DNA from 3 places in the Janthinobacterium sp. J1-1 genome. Region 1 is predicted to be linked to each of the others. Evidence: predicted binding sites of a transcription regulator. Region 1 holds the regulator's gene; each other region holds the start of a gene.

Evidence for each region. The regulator NrdR, encoded in region 1, represses ribonucleotide reductase genes. The targets are predictions, from matches to a motif close to CACNANATNTNGTG.
Region 2: the regulator NrdR is predicted to act here: its motif matches at 2,058-2,071, upstream of Q8L25_RS08485 (ribonucleoside-diphosphate reductase subunit alpha).
Region 3: the regulator NrdR is predicted to act here: its motif matches at 1,892-1,905, upstream of Q8L25_RS25260 (ribonucleoside triphosphate reductase).

Annotation. Positions count from the first base shown of each region.
Region 1 covers NZ_CP132339.1:5,985,275-5,990,129, reverse strand. Annotated here, with positions in the region: gene tolQ (protein TolQ) at 1-54, opposite strand, end outside; gene ybgC (tol-pal system-associated acyl-CoA thioesterase) at 99-500, opposite strand; ZMP/ZTP riboswitch at 829-951, shown strand; gene glyA (serine hydroxymethyltransferase) at 1,063-2,310, shown strand; gene nrdR (transcriptional regulator NrdR) at 2,440-2,901, shown strand; gene pilV (type IV pilus modification protein PilV) at 3,102-3,668, shown strand; gene Q8L25_RS27290 (PilW family protein) at 3,665-4,636, shown strand; gene Q8L25_RS27285 (PilX N-terminal domain-containing pilus assembly protein) at 4,623-4,855, shown strand, end outside.
Region 2 covers NZ_CP132339.1:1,872,077-1,876,931, reverse strand. Annotated here, with positions in the region: gene Q8L25_RS08485 (ribonucleoside-diphosphate reductase subunit alpha) at 1-1,780, opposite strand, end outside; gene Q8L25_RS08480 (sigma-54 dependent transcriptional regulator) at 2,427-3,479, opposite strand; gene Q8L25_RS08475 (PP0621 family protein) at 3,596-3,856, opposite strand; gene Q8L25_RS08470 (cytochrome c biogenesis protein CcsA) at 3,853-4,656, opposite strand.
Region 3 covers NZ_CP132339.1:5,508,614-5,513,468, forward strand. Annotated here, with positions in the region: gene Q8L25_RS25245 (U32 family peptidase) at 1-60, opposite strand, end outside; gene Q8L25_RS25250 (peptidase U32 family protein) at 186-1,223, opposite strand; gene Q8L25_RS25255 (hypothetical protein) at 1,385-1,798, shown strand; gene Q8L25_RS25260 (ribonucleoside triphosphate reductase) at 1,921-3,681, shown strand; gene nrdD (anaerobic ribonucleoside-triphosphate reductase) at 3,678-3,875, shown strand; gene Q8L25_RS25270 (anaerobic ribonucleoside-triphosphate reductase activating protein) at 3,875-4,582, shown strand; gene Q8L25_RS25275 (Pls/PosA family non-ribosomal peptide synthetase) at 4,731-4,855, shown strand, end outside.

The sequences.
Region 1 (4,855 bases):
CAGGTGGGCATTGGTGATGAGCGCGAGGAAAGAAAGATCTTGTGTAACGTTCATTGGCAGGCAGTCTGTGGTGAATTATCCGGGAGTGGCGGGGCGGTTCAGGCGGCGCGCATGCGCTCGGCCACGGCGTCAGGTACGGCGCGCGGGCGCATGCTTGAGTCGACGCAGCCGATCTTGACCTGGGCGGTATTGAGCAGGGTCTCGCCACGCCAGGCTTGCTGCAGGAAAACGATGGAAGCGCGTCCCATTTTGGCTATGCTTAAAGTCAATCTTACCGTGTCATCGAGTTTGGCTGGCGCATGATAGTCGGCGCTGACGCTTTTGACCACGAACAGCGCGTCGTGCTGTTCCAGCAATTCTTGCTGGCCAACGCCGATGCTGCGCAGCCATTCCGTGCGCGCGCGTTCGAAAAACTTCAGGTAATTGGCGTAGTAGACGATGCCACCGGCGTCGGTGTCTTCATAATAGACCCGGACGTCCCAGTTAAAGACTGAAGGCATGTTCATGGCGCCAGTAGTAAGATTGAGCAACATTTTACGCGATTTTTCTTATCATGACGGAAAGCGCTTGCCGAAAAGCCATGTGAATAGTACTTGACATTGCACCGCAGCATAATCCCAGTTGCCTGAGTACAAAGACAAGCCCCGTAACATACGCTTACATGGCCTTGCCAGGTTTAAGCGCAGCTTAAGCAATAGCAACTTTTCCCCGCAGAGTGGCCTGTCATCGGCTGTCGCGGTTTTATGCGCGGCGATTATAGCCGCAGCGCGGCGGCTGCGCTGCTTTCCTTGCTCAATTTGGGTACTTAACTTACAATTTGGCTTCCATTACGTCTCACGTGACTGGCGAAAAGCTGCAATTATCCCCATTTTGGTGCGATCATTGCCGGCGAAAGGTGGACATCCACCGGGAAACGTGAGATTTCATCAGCCGTTCGCCTGGGCAGCCCACCGATGGAATTGCGCGAAGAGGCTGCCTTTCCGTTGTTGTTATTCAGTTAACGCCGGCTCCCCTCATTCGATCCCTGCCAGTACAAAGCACCCACATCTTTGGAGTTTTTACATGTTTGCAAAAGATCACAACCTCGCCAACGTCGATCCTGAACTGTTCGCCGTTATTCAAAAAGAAAACACGCGCCAGCACGACCATATCGAACTGATCGCGTCCGAGAACTACACCTCGCCAGCCGTAATGGAAGCGCAAGGCTCGCAGCTGACCAACAAGTATGCCGAAGGCTATCCAGGCAAGCGCTACTACGGCGGCTGCGAATACGTCGACGTGGCCGAGCAGTTGGCCATCGACCGTGTCAAGCAACTGTTCGGCGCCGAAGCGGCCAACGTACAGCCGAACTCGGGCTCGCAAGCGAACCAGGGCGTGTTTTTCGCCATGCTGAAACCGGGCGACCTGATCATGGGCATGTCGCTGGCCGAAGGCGGCCACCTGACCCACGGCATGCCGCTGAACATGTCCGGCAAATGGTTTGACGTGGTCTCCTACGGCCTGACGGCCGAGGAAGATATCGACTACGAAGCCATGGAACGCCTGGCCCGTGAACGCAAGCCCAAACTGATCATCGCCGGCGCCTCGGCGTTCTCGAAAAAGATCGACTTCGAACGCTTCTCGAAAGTGGCGAAAGAAGTGGGCGCGTACTTCATGGTCGACATGGCCCACTACGCCGGCCTGATCGCCGCCGGCCTGTACCCGAACCCGGTGCCGTTCGCCGACTTCGTCACCTCGACCACGCACAAGTCGCTGCGCGGCCCACGCGGCGGCATCATCCTGATGAAGGCCGAGCACGAAAAAGCCATCAACTCGGCCATCTTCCCCGGCATCCAGGGCGGCCCGCTGATGCACGTGATCGCCGGCAAGGCGGTTGCCTTCAAGGAAGCACTGAGCCCTGAATTCGTCGAATACCAGAAGCAGGTCGTGAAGAACGCCGACGCGCTGGCCAAGACGCTGATCTCGCGCGGCCTGCGCATCGTGTCCGGCGGCACCGAATCGCACGTGATGCTGGTCGACCTGCGCGCCAAGAACCTGACGGGCAAGGAAGCCGAAGCCATCCTCGGTTCCGCGCACATCACCTGCAACAAGAACGGCATCCCGAACGACCCGCAAAAACCATTCGTCACCTCGGGCATTCGCCTGGGCAGCCCGGCGATGACGACGCGCGGTTTCAAGGAAGCCGAAGCGGTGCAAGTGGGTAACCTGATCGCCGACGTGCTGGACAACCCGCATGACGCCGCCACCATCGAGCGCGTGAAAGCGGCCGTGAAGGTGCTGGCCGATGCCAATCCGGTCTACGCTGCATAATTATTTGTCCAGTATGTGTCTTCCAGAGTAAGATTCTGGATGACACATTCCAGCCGTGCCCGCGGGCGCCCTGAGTGTATCCGGGCGCCCGCGCTCCATTTGTTGAACTAAAAGGCTGTGCCGCTGCCCATGAAATGTCCATTCTGCCACCATGACGAGACCCAGGTCCTCGATACGCGCGTATCCGAGGAAGGCGACGCCATCCGCCGCCGGCGCCGTTGCGGCAAATGCGACAAGCGTTTTACCACTTATGAACGGATTGAACTGATCATGCCGGCCGTAGTCAAAAAGAACGGCAGCCGGACGGAGTTCGCTGCGGATAAGTTGCGCGGCAGCCTGATGCTGGCCTTGCGCAAGCGCCCCGTCGCGGCCGCCTCGCTGGACATGGCGATCGCCACCATTGAAGAAAAGCTGCTGACCAGCGGCAAGCGCGAAGTCGATTCCGGCTATATCGGCGAACTGGTGATGCAGGAACTCAAGCGCCTCGACAAGATCGCGTATATCCGCTTCGCCTCCGTCTACAAGAATTTCGAAGACCTGGCCGAGTTCCAGGATGCGATCGCCGAAGTGGGCCAGCCGCGCAAGGTTTAAGTGTCAAGCTCAAGCACCACAGTTGTTTTCTTCCAGCAAGCGGCCTGATCAATCCAGTGGCCGCTTTTTTTACCTCTTTTTCCCTATTCCCGCACAGCCTTGCGCTGTCTCATGCCTGACCCCGCCGCCACGCCTATCGTGTAGCAGGGCCGGTTGATCCTGGCCGCTACTCTTCCTTTCCCTGAAAGCGGGAGGCATGCATGCGCCATCTTGTTCATACCCAAGGCACTACCCTGGTCGAAGTGCTGGTCGCGCTGTTGCTGCTGGCCGTGGGCCTGCTGGGCGGCAGCGCGATGCAATTGTCGTCCCTGCGCGCGCGCCATGAATCGGCCCTGCTGTCGACGGCCATGCAACTGGCGGCCAGCATGGCCGAGCGCATGCGCGCCAACAGCGCCCAGCTGCGATTGCCCGATGCCGACAATCCCTACCTGGGCCTCGACTACCAGGCGGGGTCACTTGATGAGCCTGGCGGCGCGCCGGCCTGTCTCGGTGACACCGCCTGCAGCGCCGCGCAACTGGCGCAATTCGATATCGCCGAATGGAAACAGCAACTGCGCAAGGACTTGCCTGGCGCACGGCTGCGCATCTGCCGCGATGCACTGGCCTGGGATGCGGCCGCGCAGGGATTGCAATGGAGCTGCAGTGGCGGCAGCGGCGCACCGGTCGTCATCAAGCTGGGCTGGCGCGGCCGGCAGGCCCAGGGCCGGGCCGCGCAGGAGCCTGCCATGCCGAAAATCGCCATGCAACTGGCGGCGGGTGCGCCATGAGGGACCATGCGCCGCGCCAGGCCGGCATGACCCTGGTCGAATTGCTGGTGGCGCTGGGCCTGGGCGCCATGTTGATGCTGGCCTCGAGCGCGGTGCTGCTGTCAAGCAGCCGCAGCTATATGGACCAGGTGGAGTCGGCGCGCCTGGCCGACAATGGCCGCTATGCCTTTGACGCCATCGCGCGGGCGCTGCGCCAGACGGCGTGGGTGAACTGGGACGCCAGCGCCGCACCCTTGATGCATGCGGCGCACGACAGCGCCAATATCGCCGGCCTGGACGCGCGCGGCCTGGGCAAGAATACTGACGGCATCGCCGCGCCCCTGGCGGGCAGCGTCAACGGCAGCGACGTGCTGGCGCTGCGTTTTTACGGCACCGGCGAGGGAGCAGGTGGCGATGGCGCGGTGCTCAATTGTGCCGGCTTTGGCGTCGGCGCTGCGAGTACCGAGGCGCAGCGCGGCTGGAGCATTTTCTATGTGGCGCAGGACGAAGGCGGCGACGGCGAAGCGGAACTGCGCTGCAAGTATCGCAGTGCCAGCGGTAGTGGCTGGGGCGCCGACGCGCTGATCCGTGGCGTCGACAGTTTCCAGGTGCTGTACGGCCTCGATACCGATACGCCGCCCGATGGCGTGGCCAACCAGTATGTGAACGCGAGCAGCCTCGACGCGCGCGACGCGGCGCTGGTGCTGGTGGGCGCCAGCGAAGCCGAGCGCGAGCGTGATTTCCAGCGCCGCACGCACTGGAAGCGTGTCGCCAGCGTGCGCGTGGCCCTGCTGCTGCACGGTGGCGGCAATGTGGGCGCGCAATCCGGCCCGGCGCAATTCGACCTGTTCGGCCCGGCGTATGCGGACGCGCACGGCGCGCAAGACCCCGGCGTACGCATCGTGCCGGCCGGCTTGCCGCCCGCCCAGCGCGGCCGTTTGCGCCAGCTGGTGCAAGCGACCATCATGCTGCGCAATGGCCCCGCCTGAATACTTTTGGGCGCGTCAGCGCGGCGCGACCCTGGTGTTCGCGCTATGCCTGCTGGTCGCCATTTTGCTGCTGGGCGTGTCGGCCGCGCAGATGGCCTTGCACGGAGAAAAGGCGGCGCGTGGCGAGCGCGACCGGCATATCGCTTTCCAGGCCGCCGAGGAGGCATTGATGGATGCACAGCATGATATCGAAGGCTTGCCCGGGCTGCCTGGCCGCAG
Region 2 (4,855 bases), 2.6 Mb from region 1:
TGGTGTTCAGGGTGATTTCCGTGCACAGGTTCGAGCTGTGGACCACGCCGACATGCGACTGCGGGCTGCGGATATTGCATGGATCCTTGAAGGTGATCCATGGGTGGCCGGTTTCAAACAGCATCGACAGCATCTTGCGCCACAGGTCGAGTGCGGCGATTTTCTTGAACGAACGGATTTCGCCGGCGGCCGCTTTCGCTTCGTAGCCCAGGTAGGCGGCTTCAAACGCCTTGCCGACCTTGTCGTGCAAATCTGGCGTTTCCGATGGCGAGAACAGGGTCCACTCGCCTTTTTCCATCACGCGCTTCATGAACATGTCGGGAATCCAGTTCGCCGTGTTCATGTCGTGGGTGCGGCGGCGGTCGTCGCCGGTGTTCTTGCGCAGGTCGAGGAATTCCTCGATGTCCATGTGCCAGGTTTCCAGGTAGGCGCAGACGGCGCCCTTGCGCTTGCCGCCCTGGTTCACGGCCACGGCCGTGTCGTTCACCACTTTCAGGAACGGCACCACGCCTTGCGACTTGCCGTTGGTGCCCTTGATATGGGCGCCCAGGGCGCGCACTGGCGTCCAGTCGTTGCCCAGGCCGCCTGCATATTTGGCCAGCAGCGCGTTGTCCTTGATGGCGTCATAGATGCCTTCCAGGTCATCGGAGACGGTGCTCAGGTAGCACGACGACAGCTGCGAGCGCAGGGTGCCCGAGTTGAACAGGGTCGGCGTCGAGCTCATGAAGTCGAACGAGGACAGCAGGCTGTAGAACTCGATGGCGCGCGCTTCGCGGTCCGACTCGTTCAGGGCCAGGCCCATCGCCACGCGCATGTAGAACGCCTGCGGCATTTCGATGCGCACGTCCTGGATATGCAGGAAGTAGCGGTCATACAGGGTTTGCAGGCCGATATAGCCGAATTGCAGGTCGCGGTCGGCAACGATGGCTTTGGCCAGGCGTTCCAGGTCGAAGGTGGCCAGCACCGGGTTCAGCAGTTCAGCGGAGATGCCCTTGGCGATATACGCCGGGAAATAGGTCAGGTATTCGGCGGCGGCGGCCGCTTGCGGCACTTCCTTGCCGAACACTTCCTTGCGCACCGTGTGCAGCAGGATGCGGGCCGTCACTTGCGAGTAGGCCGGGTCTTTTTCCATCAGCGCGCGCGCTGCCAGGATGGCCGACTTGTGCAGCTCTTCGACCGGCACGCCGTCGTACAGGTTTTTCACGGTTTCAGCCAGGATGGCGTCGGCATCGACGTGTTTTTCCAGGCCGGCGCAGGCGGCGTTGATCAGGTCGCGCACTTGCTGCATGTCGAGCGGGCGGCGCACGCCGTTGTCGAGCACGTTCAGTTGCGGTGCGGCCACTTGCGCGGAACCACCCAGGGCTTCCTTCTGCAGGCGGCGCTCCTCCATGTGCTTGGCGCGGTACAGCACGTAGGCACGCGCCACGTCGTGTTCGCCCGAACGCATCAGCGACAGTTCCACCTGGTCTTGCACGTCTTCGATATGGAAGGTGCCGCCGCCCGGCTGGCGGCGCACCAGCGCGGCGACCACGCCGGCCGTCAATTGTTCCACCAGTTCGCGCACGCGGGCGGAAGCGGCGCCCTGGCCGCCGTTCACGGCCAGGAACGCCTTGGTCATGGCGATCGCGATTTTCGAAGGCTCAAATGCCACCACCGCACCGTTGCGGCGGATGATGCGATAGTCGCCCATGGCCGCGCCGGTGCTTGCCACGCTGTGCGCCGCGCCTGGCGCTGGCGGTACTGGCGTTGGATGGATGGAAATATCTTGAGGTGATTGCATTGAAGCTCCCGTTGTCAGCTAAAGTCAGCCTGCAGTTTTGCTGCCGTGTGTGTTGTTGAATAGAACGCCCGATGGTCCGGGCTTCTTCCGGTATTTATTGTTAAAAACTACATATTCAAGGCATCAGATGATACAAATGAAAATAGCCTGCCCTCACGGCCATGGATGGCGCGAAACATGTCTCTGAGGGTGATAAACCGCCAGTGTCAGATTGCCAGGTGAGCACGCAATGGTGTTGGCGCTGGCTTGACACTAATGCTGAAAACATCTGTGATGGCACTACATTTAGTAACTACATCTAATTTATGCACTAATTGTAGTACCCATCGATGGCAGGCGCAATACTTTTCCCGCCTGTGTCCTGCTTAATTTTTCCGATTTCATGCACGAATTCAATTGACTTTTCAGGGCATGGATAACAGGCCCGGCACCCGCATAGTAAGCACTAACGCAGGCCGCTGCAGACCGCTGCGCGCCCCATTCCCGAGATGAATCCAGATCAATTTCAGTCTGGTTTGACCTTGCTATGCCAGCAATTATTTACAGCAATGCAACTACTGGAACAGTCGCCGGCCGCGGCTGGCGAAACCGGGACCGGCATTATAATCTACCGCGCCGCTTCGGTCCCGGCGCCGCCTGTTTCGGTTCAGCCCGGCGGCTCGCGCAGTTGCAATTTTTGCATGCGGTAGCGCAGCTGGCGCACGCTGATGCCCAGTTGCCGCGCCGCGCGCGCGCGGTGGTAGCGCGTTTGCGCCAGGGCCTGCAAGATCATCTCGCGCTCGGTTTGCAGCAGGAACAGCTGCAGCGGCACGATAGGCGCGCCGCCATGCCCCATGCCGGGCAGCGGCAATTGCCGGCCGGGCAAGCCGGCGTTCAGCGCCGTCACCGCCGCCGGTACCGCCACAGGCAAGCCCAGCCCATCGACCGTGATCATGCCGCCATCGGCAAAGGCCAGCGCCCGCTCCAGCAGGTTTTCCAGTTCGCGCACATTGCCGGGAAAAGCATGGCGCGCCAGCGCCGCCAGGACCGCCGGCGCCAGGTGCATGTCTTGCCGTGGCGCCAGGCGGGCCAGGATGGCATCGCACAAGGCCGGCAAGTCGCCCAGCCGCTCGCGCAAGGGCGGCACGGCCAGTTCGATCACGTTCAGGCGGTAATACAGATCCTGGCGAAAGGTGCCGGCCGCCACGCCGCGCGCCAGTCCGTGCTGGCTGGCGCACAGGATGCGCACGTCGACGGCTTCGTCGGTGCTGCCGCCCAGTTTGCGCACGCGGCGCTCCTGCAGCGCACGCAACAGCTTGACCTGCATCGCCAAAGGCACATCATCGACCTCGTCGAGCAGCAGGCTGCCGCCGTCGGCCGCCTGGAACAGGCCCTGCCGTTCGTGCAGCGCGCCCGTATAGGCGCCCGGACGGCAGCCGAACAGTTCGGCTTCCATCAGGCCCTCGGGGATGGCGCCGCAATTGACGGCCACGAAAGGGCCATCGGCGCGCGCGCCCTGGGCGTGGATGGCGCGCGCCACCAGCTCCTTGCCGCTGCCCGACTCGCCGCGGATCGCCACCGGCGCGCCGGAGGCGGCGATGCGCACGATCTGCGCCCTCAGCGCCTGCATGGCGGCCGAGCTGCCGCTCAGTTGCGGTATGGAATCTTTAGCGATGGGCGCGAGATGGCCGCCGGCGGCCCCGGTACGCGAGCTGGGCATAATTATCCTTTCAACAAGGATTCTGATCGGGCACGGCAATGATGCCTGCCACGGCCATGCTACGCCTGGCCGGTGGCCGATGGCGTCACGATACGGATGAGCAATGAGGGAGGAGCTTACAGGGTGGCGTGCGCGTGGCTGCAGTAGTCGTGGCCCTTGGCCTGCACGTTTTCGGAGGCCGGATAATAGACGCCGCAGTGGGCGCAGCACAGCATCAGCTCGGCGTCGGGCAGTTCGGCCACCCGGCCAGGCGGCGTAAAGGGATTGGGCTGCTGCCGCTGTTGCTGCTGGGCGCGCTGCTGCAAGCTGCGAATCTTGCTGCGGATCGCGAACACCACCAGGAACACCAGCGCCAGCCAAAACAAAATACGGGTCATAAATATCCTCGGTGCAAAACCACTTCCAGTACAAAACGGCTGCCGACATAGGCCAGCAGCAAGGTGGCAAAACCGGCCAGGGTAAATGTCAGCGCCGTCTTGCCGCGCCAGCCGCGAAAGCGCCGTCCGGCCAGCAGCACGGCAAACAGCAGCCACGACAGCATGGTAAATACCGACTTGTGATCCCAGGTCAGGGCCTTGCCAAATAATTGTTCGGAAAACACGATGCCCGACAGCACGGTCAGGCTCAGCAAGATGAAGCCCAGGCCGATCATGCGGAACAGCAGCTTTTCCATCGTCAGCAGGGCCGGCAGCTGGTCCAGCGCGCTTGACAAGAAGCCGCGCCGCTCGCTGCGCGTGTGCAGGCGCGATTCCTGCAGCGCCATCAGCACGGCGTGAAAAGCGGCGATCGTCAAGGTGCTGTAGGCCAGCACGGCCACCGTGATATGCCAGCCGAATACGGCCGATTTGCCTTCCAGCACCACCTGGTTGCCGGGAAAAGCCCAGGCCAGGCCGATCGCCAGCACGGCGCAGGGCATGACCATGCGGCGCAGGCCGTCCAGGCTGAAATTGCGGTTCTCTATCCAGTAGGCGCCCACCGATACCCACAACGCGGCCGACAGCATGGCGGAAAAACCGAAGCGCAAGGTGCCCGGCGCCATCAGGTCGAACCACAGGGTGGCGCCGTGCGACAGCCAGGCCAGGCCGGTCAGCGCGGCGATCAGCCTGCCCTGCGACGAGGGAAGAAGCGCGCACACCGCATACGCCACGGCGGCAAGGAAAAAGAAATAAGTCTGCATGTTTTAAGTTTACACCATAGCCGGCCAGCGCGAATCGCGCAGCGGCACGCACGGCTGCCGGCAGCGCTAGCGCGCGCAATGCGAAAGAGCCTGCCATGATATCGCGCCTGAGGCTTGACCGGGTGCCCCGCCCTCAAGATTTCGGCAATCTTTCCTGCAGCGCCGGACATTGCTTAAAGAGGCGATTATCGTTAGGCTG
Region 3 (4,855 bases), 480 kb from region 1:
CTCGAAGACGGTGGCGCGCGGCCAGTAATACAGCAACGGCCCCAATGACAGTTTTAGCATACCTGTTCCTTCATTTTATAGTTACAAAACCGTAGCGAGCGGCTCGCGGCGTGGCCGAGAAGCGCAGCTGTGCTTGAGCACAGTGAGCATCGCAGGCCGCGCCCCGGGTCGCGCAGCAGGTTTTCTTATTTCCAGGAGCGGTGATAGGCGCCCAAAGTGTGCTGCTGGCCCTCGGCCAGCTTGTCCATCGCCGCCATCCAGCCCGGCTTGACGGCGTAGCGCTGCTGCCCTTCCCGGCACGCGTCAATCGCGTCGCGCCAGACGCGCGTGACCTGCGCCACATAGGCGGGGCTGCGCTGGCGGCCTTCGATTTTCACCGCCTTGACGCCCATGGCGATCAACTGCGGCAGCAACGCCAGCGTGTTCAGGCTGGCCGGTTCCTCGATGGCGTAATACTGTTCGCCGTCGACGTCGAAACGGCCCTTGCACAGGGTCGGATAGCTGGCGTTTTCGCCGGGGGCGTAACGGTCGATCAGCACGCCGTTCAGGCGCGACTCCAGGCCGCCTGCGGTTTCCACCCAGCGCACGGCCTTGGCGGGAGAACACACGCCGTGGGTATTGGGCGCTTCGCCGGTCGCATACGACGACAGCGCGCAGCGCCCTTCGACCATCACGCACAGGCTGCCGAAACCGAATACTTCGATCTCGACCGGCGTCTTGGCGATCAGCTGTTCCACCTGCGTCATCGACAGCACGCGCGGCAGCACGGCGCGCGAGACGCCGAAGTGTTCGTGATAAAAATTGATGGCTTCGTAGTTGGTGGCCGAGCCCTGCACCGACAGGTGCAGCCGCAGCTGCGGATGATGCTGCGACGCGTACGCCATCAGCCCCGGATCGGCGACGATAATGGCGTTCAGGCCTGCGTCCGCCGCGCGGTCGATGGCGCTGCGCCAGACCATCCAGTTGTGCGGCTGCGGATAGGTATTCAGCGCCAGCAGCACCTTGCGGCCGTGCTGGTGGGCGTAGCGCACGCCTTCGGCAATCGCCTTTTCGTCGAAATTGAGGCCGGCGAAATTGCGCGCATTGGTGGCGTCGCGAAAGCCGAGGTAGACGGTGTCGGCGCCATTGTCGACCGCCGCTTTCAGGGCCGGCAGGCTGCCGGCCGGGCAGACCAGTTCCAGCGGTCCGGCCACGCGCTGGGCGGTGGAATGTTCAAGCTTCATGATGGGGACTTTCTGTATCGGCTCAGGGTCGAGACTATAGCCCCGCGCCATGTGGGGAGTCCTTGACGCAGGTGAAGGAATGCATGCATCGGCACCCCTCCTTGCGCTGTAGAATGCGGCACTGCCATCGTGCCTAACTCCTATTCATTCCAGCCACCGCCATGACCCGCAAACCCCTGCTGATACTGCTCCTGACCCTGTTCCTGACCGCGCTGCAAGTGCAATGGGCGTCGCCCGTCGAAGGCCATGACATCAACAGCACGCACATGTTTTCGCCCGAGATTCTGGGCGTGTATCCGGGCGTGGTGCTGCTGTTCCTGCTGGCCGTGTTTGCGCGCCGCCAGGTGCCGCTGCTGCGCCAGAGCGCCATCTGCACCGCCATCCTGGCCGCGTACTGGCTGCTGGCCAACTACATCACGTTTGATATCCGCGTGGCCAGCTGGAGCACCTTTTCGCCGGCCGAAATCTGGATCCATGTGCTGCCCGCCTCCGTCATCAGCATCGTCGCCTGCGGCGGCGCATTCTTCGGCACCACGTACATGATCCTGCGCGAAACGCGGTGGGACAAAAAATGATGGCTGCGCGATTTTCACCTGGATCAAGGTTCCGCCAATCGCTTGCACGCGCCCTTTGACGACACTACATTTAGTCGATAACCTTCAATAAAACACCGCATGTTGTGGTTATTGGAGGTTTCATGTCAGCTAGCGCACTACCCGTCACAGCGTCGAAAAAACACGGCCAGGTCGACGTCGCCGCATCCATCAACGAGTACCTGGAACGGCGCGACTGGAGGGTCAACGCCAACGCCAACCAGGGCTATTCGCTGGGCGGCCTGATACTCAATGTGTCGGGCAAGGTGATCGCCAACTACTGGCTCGACCAGGTCTATCCGCCGGAAGTGGGCGCGGCCCACCGCGAGGCGGCCCTGCATATCCACGACCTCGACATGCTGGCCGGCTACTGCGCCGGCTGGTCGCTGCGCACCCTGCTGCATGAAGGCCTGAACGGCGTGCCGGGCAAGGTCGAGTCAAGCCCGCCGAAACACATGTCATCGGCCATCGGCCAGATCGTCAATTTTCTCGGCACCCTGCAGAACGAGTGGGCCGGCGCGCAGGCCTTCAGCTCCTTCGACACCTATATGGCGCCGTTTATCCGCAAGGATGGCCTGGCCTATGCCGACGTGCTGCAGTATATGCAGGAGCTGATCTACAACCTCAACGTGCCGTCGCGCTGGGGCACGCAAACGCCGTTCACCAACCTGACCTTCGACTGGGTCTGCCCGGAAGATTTGCGCGAGCAGATACCGGTGGTCGCCGGCGTCGAAATGCCGTTTTCCTACGGCGAGCTGCAGCTTGAAATGGACATGATCAACCGCGCGTATATCGAGATCATGATGGCGGGCGACGCCAAGGGCCGCGTGTTCACCTTCCCGATCCCGACCTACAACATCACCGAGGACTTCGACTGGCACAGCGAAAACGCAGAGCGCCTGTTCGAGATGACGGCGCGCTACGGCCTGCCCTACTTCCAGAATTTCATCAATTCGGAACTGAAACCGAACATGATACGTTCCATGTGCTGCCGCCTGCAGCTGGACCTGCGCGAACTGCTCAAACGCGGCAATGGCCTGTTCGGTTCGGCCGAGCAAACGGGTTCCCTGGGCGTGGTCACCATCAACTGCGCGCGCCTGGGCTATCTGTGGCGCGGCGACGAAGCGGCCTTGCTGGCCGACCTGGACCGCCTGCTGGAGCTGGGCAAGACCAGCCTGGAAATCAAGCGCGCCACCATCGAGGACCTGATGCAGCAAGGCCTGTTCCCGTACACGAAACGCTATCTGGGCACCCTGCGCAATCATTTTTCCACCCTGGGCGTCAACGGCATCAACGAGATGATCCGCAATTTCAGCGGCAACGAATACGACATCACCAGCAAGGAGGGCCATGCGCTGGCGATCCGTCTGCTCGACCATGTACGTGCGCGCATGATCGCGTTCCAGGAGCAGACGGGCCATATGTACAACCTGGAAGCGACGCCGGCCGAAGGCACGACCTACCGCTTTGCGCGCGAAGACCGCAAGCGCTATCCGGCCATCCTGCAGGCCGGCACGGTGGACAACCCCTACTACACGAATTCCTCGCAACTGCCGGTCGGCCATACCGACGACCCGTTCGAGGCGCTGGAATTGCAGGACGCGCTGCAGCGCAAATACACGGGCGGCACGGTGCTGCACCTGTACATGACGGAAGCGCTGTCGGACGCGAATGCCTGCCGCGAACTGGTCAAGCGTGCATTGAGCCGCTTTTCTCTGCCGTATATCACCATCACGCCCACTTTTTCGATCTGTCCGCGCCATGGCTACCTGGCCGGCAAGCACGAGTTTTGCCCCACCTGCGACGCGGAGCTGATCGCCCGCAAGCAGGCCAACCTGAACGCCATACTGGAGGAAACACCATGAACGCACGACCAAACCTGACACCCGCGATTGAACTCGACGACAGCGAACGCCAGCGCTGCGAAATCTGGACCCGCGTGATGGGCTATCACCGCCCCGTCGCCTCGTTCAATATCGGCAAGCAGGGCGAATTCCACGAGCGCCAGTACTTCAGCGAAGCGTGCGCCTCGGTCTCGGGTCCTTTGACCTGTCGCTGATGGCCAGGGAGCTCAAGGTGGGCGGCGTCACGCCGTTCTCCGCCACCGACTATCCCGGCCAGCTGGCGGCCGTGGTGTTCGTGCAGGGCTGCCCCTGGCGCTGCGGCTATTGCCACAATCCGCATCTGCAGCCGCGCGCCAGCGACGCCCTGACGCCATGGGCCGACGTGCTGGCGCTGCTGCGCCGCCGCGTGGGCCTGGTCGACGCGGTGGTCTTCAGCGGCGGCGAAGCGTGCATGGACCCTGCCTTGGAAAACGCCATGCGCGACGTGAAAGCGCTGGGATTCAATGTAGGCCTGCACACGGCCTGTATCTACCCGCAGCGCCTGACGCAAGTGCTGCCGCTGGTGGACTGGGTGGGTTTCGATATCAAGGCCCCTTTTGCACACTATCGCGCGATTACCGGCGTGGCGGGCAGCGGCGACCCGGCACGCTTCTGCCTGGACGCCATCGTGGAAAGCGGCGTGGCCCACGAATGCCGCACCACCATCCATCCCGCCCTGCTGCCCGACGCGGCGCTGCTGGAACTGGCTGAAACGCTGGCAAACAAAGGCGTCAGCAACTATGTGCTGCAGCAGTTCCGCGCCGAGGGGTGTAGCGATACACGACTGGCCGGCAGCGCCCTGCATGGCTACCCTGCAGCGGCCACGCTGGCGCACATTGCCGCCATGTTTCCGCGATTTACATTCCGTAATCATGGCAATTGACGCCGAAGACACGCAATTGCTTAAAAATTATTTAAAGTCCCCGTTCTGCAACGCTGAAAACTCTTGCTTGCTGTAATGTATCAACTGCGCCGCGCACCAGCATGGCGCAAGTTTGATACCTCACAGAGCACCACACATAAGCGTCATCATGAACGATTTCACCGCAGACAGCATCACCCGCCAACCCGACATCCTGTACGGCCCGGAACGACCGGATCTGCTGCAGAACGAGGTGCTGGCCGACCTGCTGGAAGCCACCGCCCGCCGCAGCCC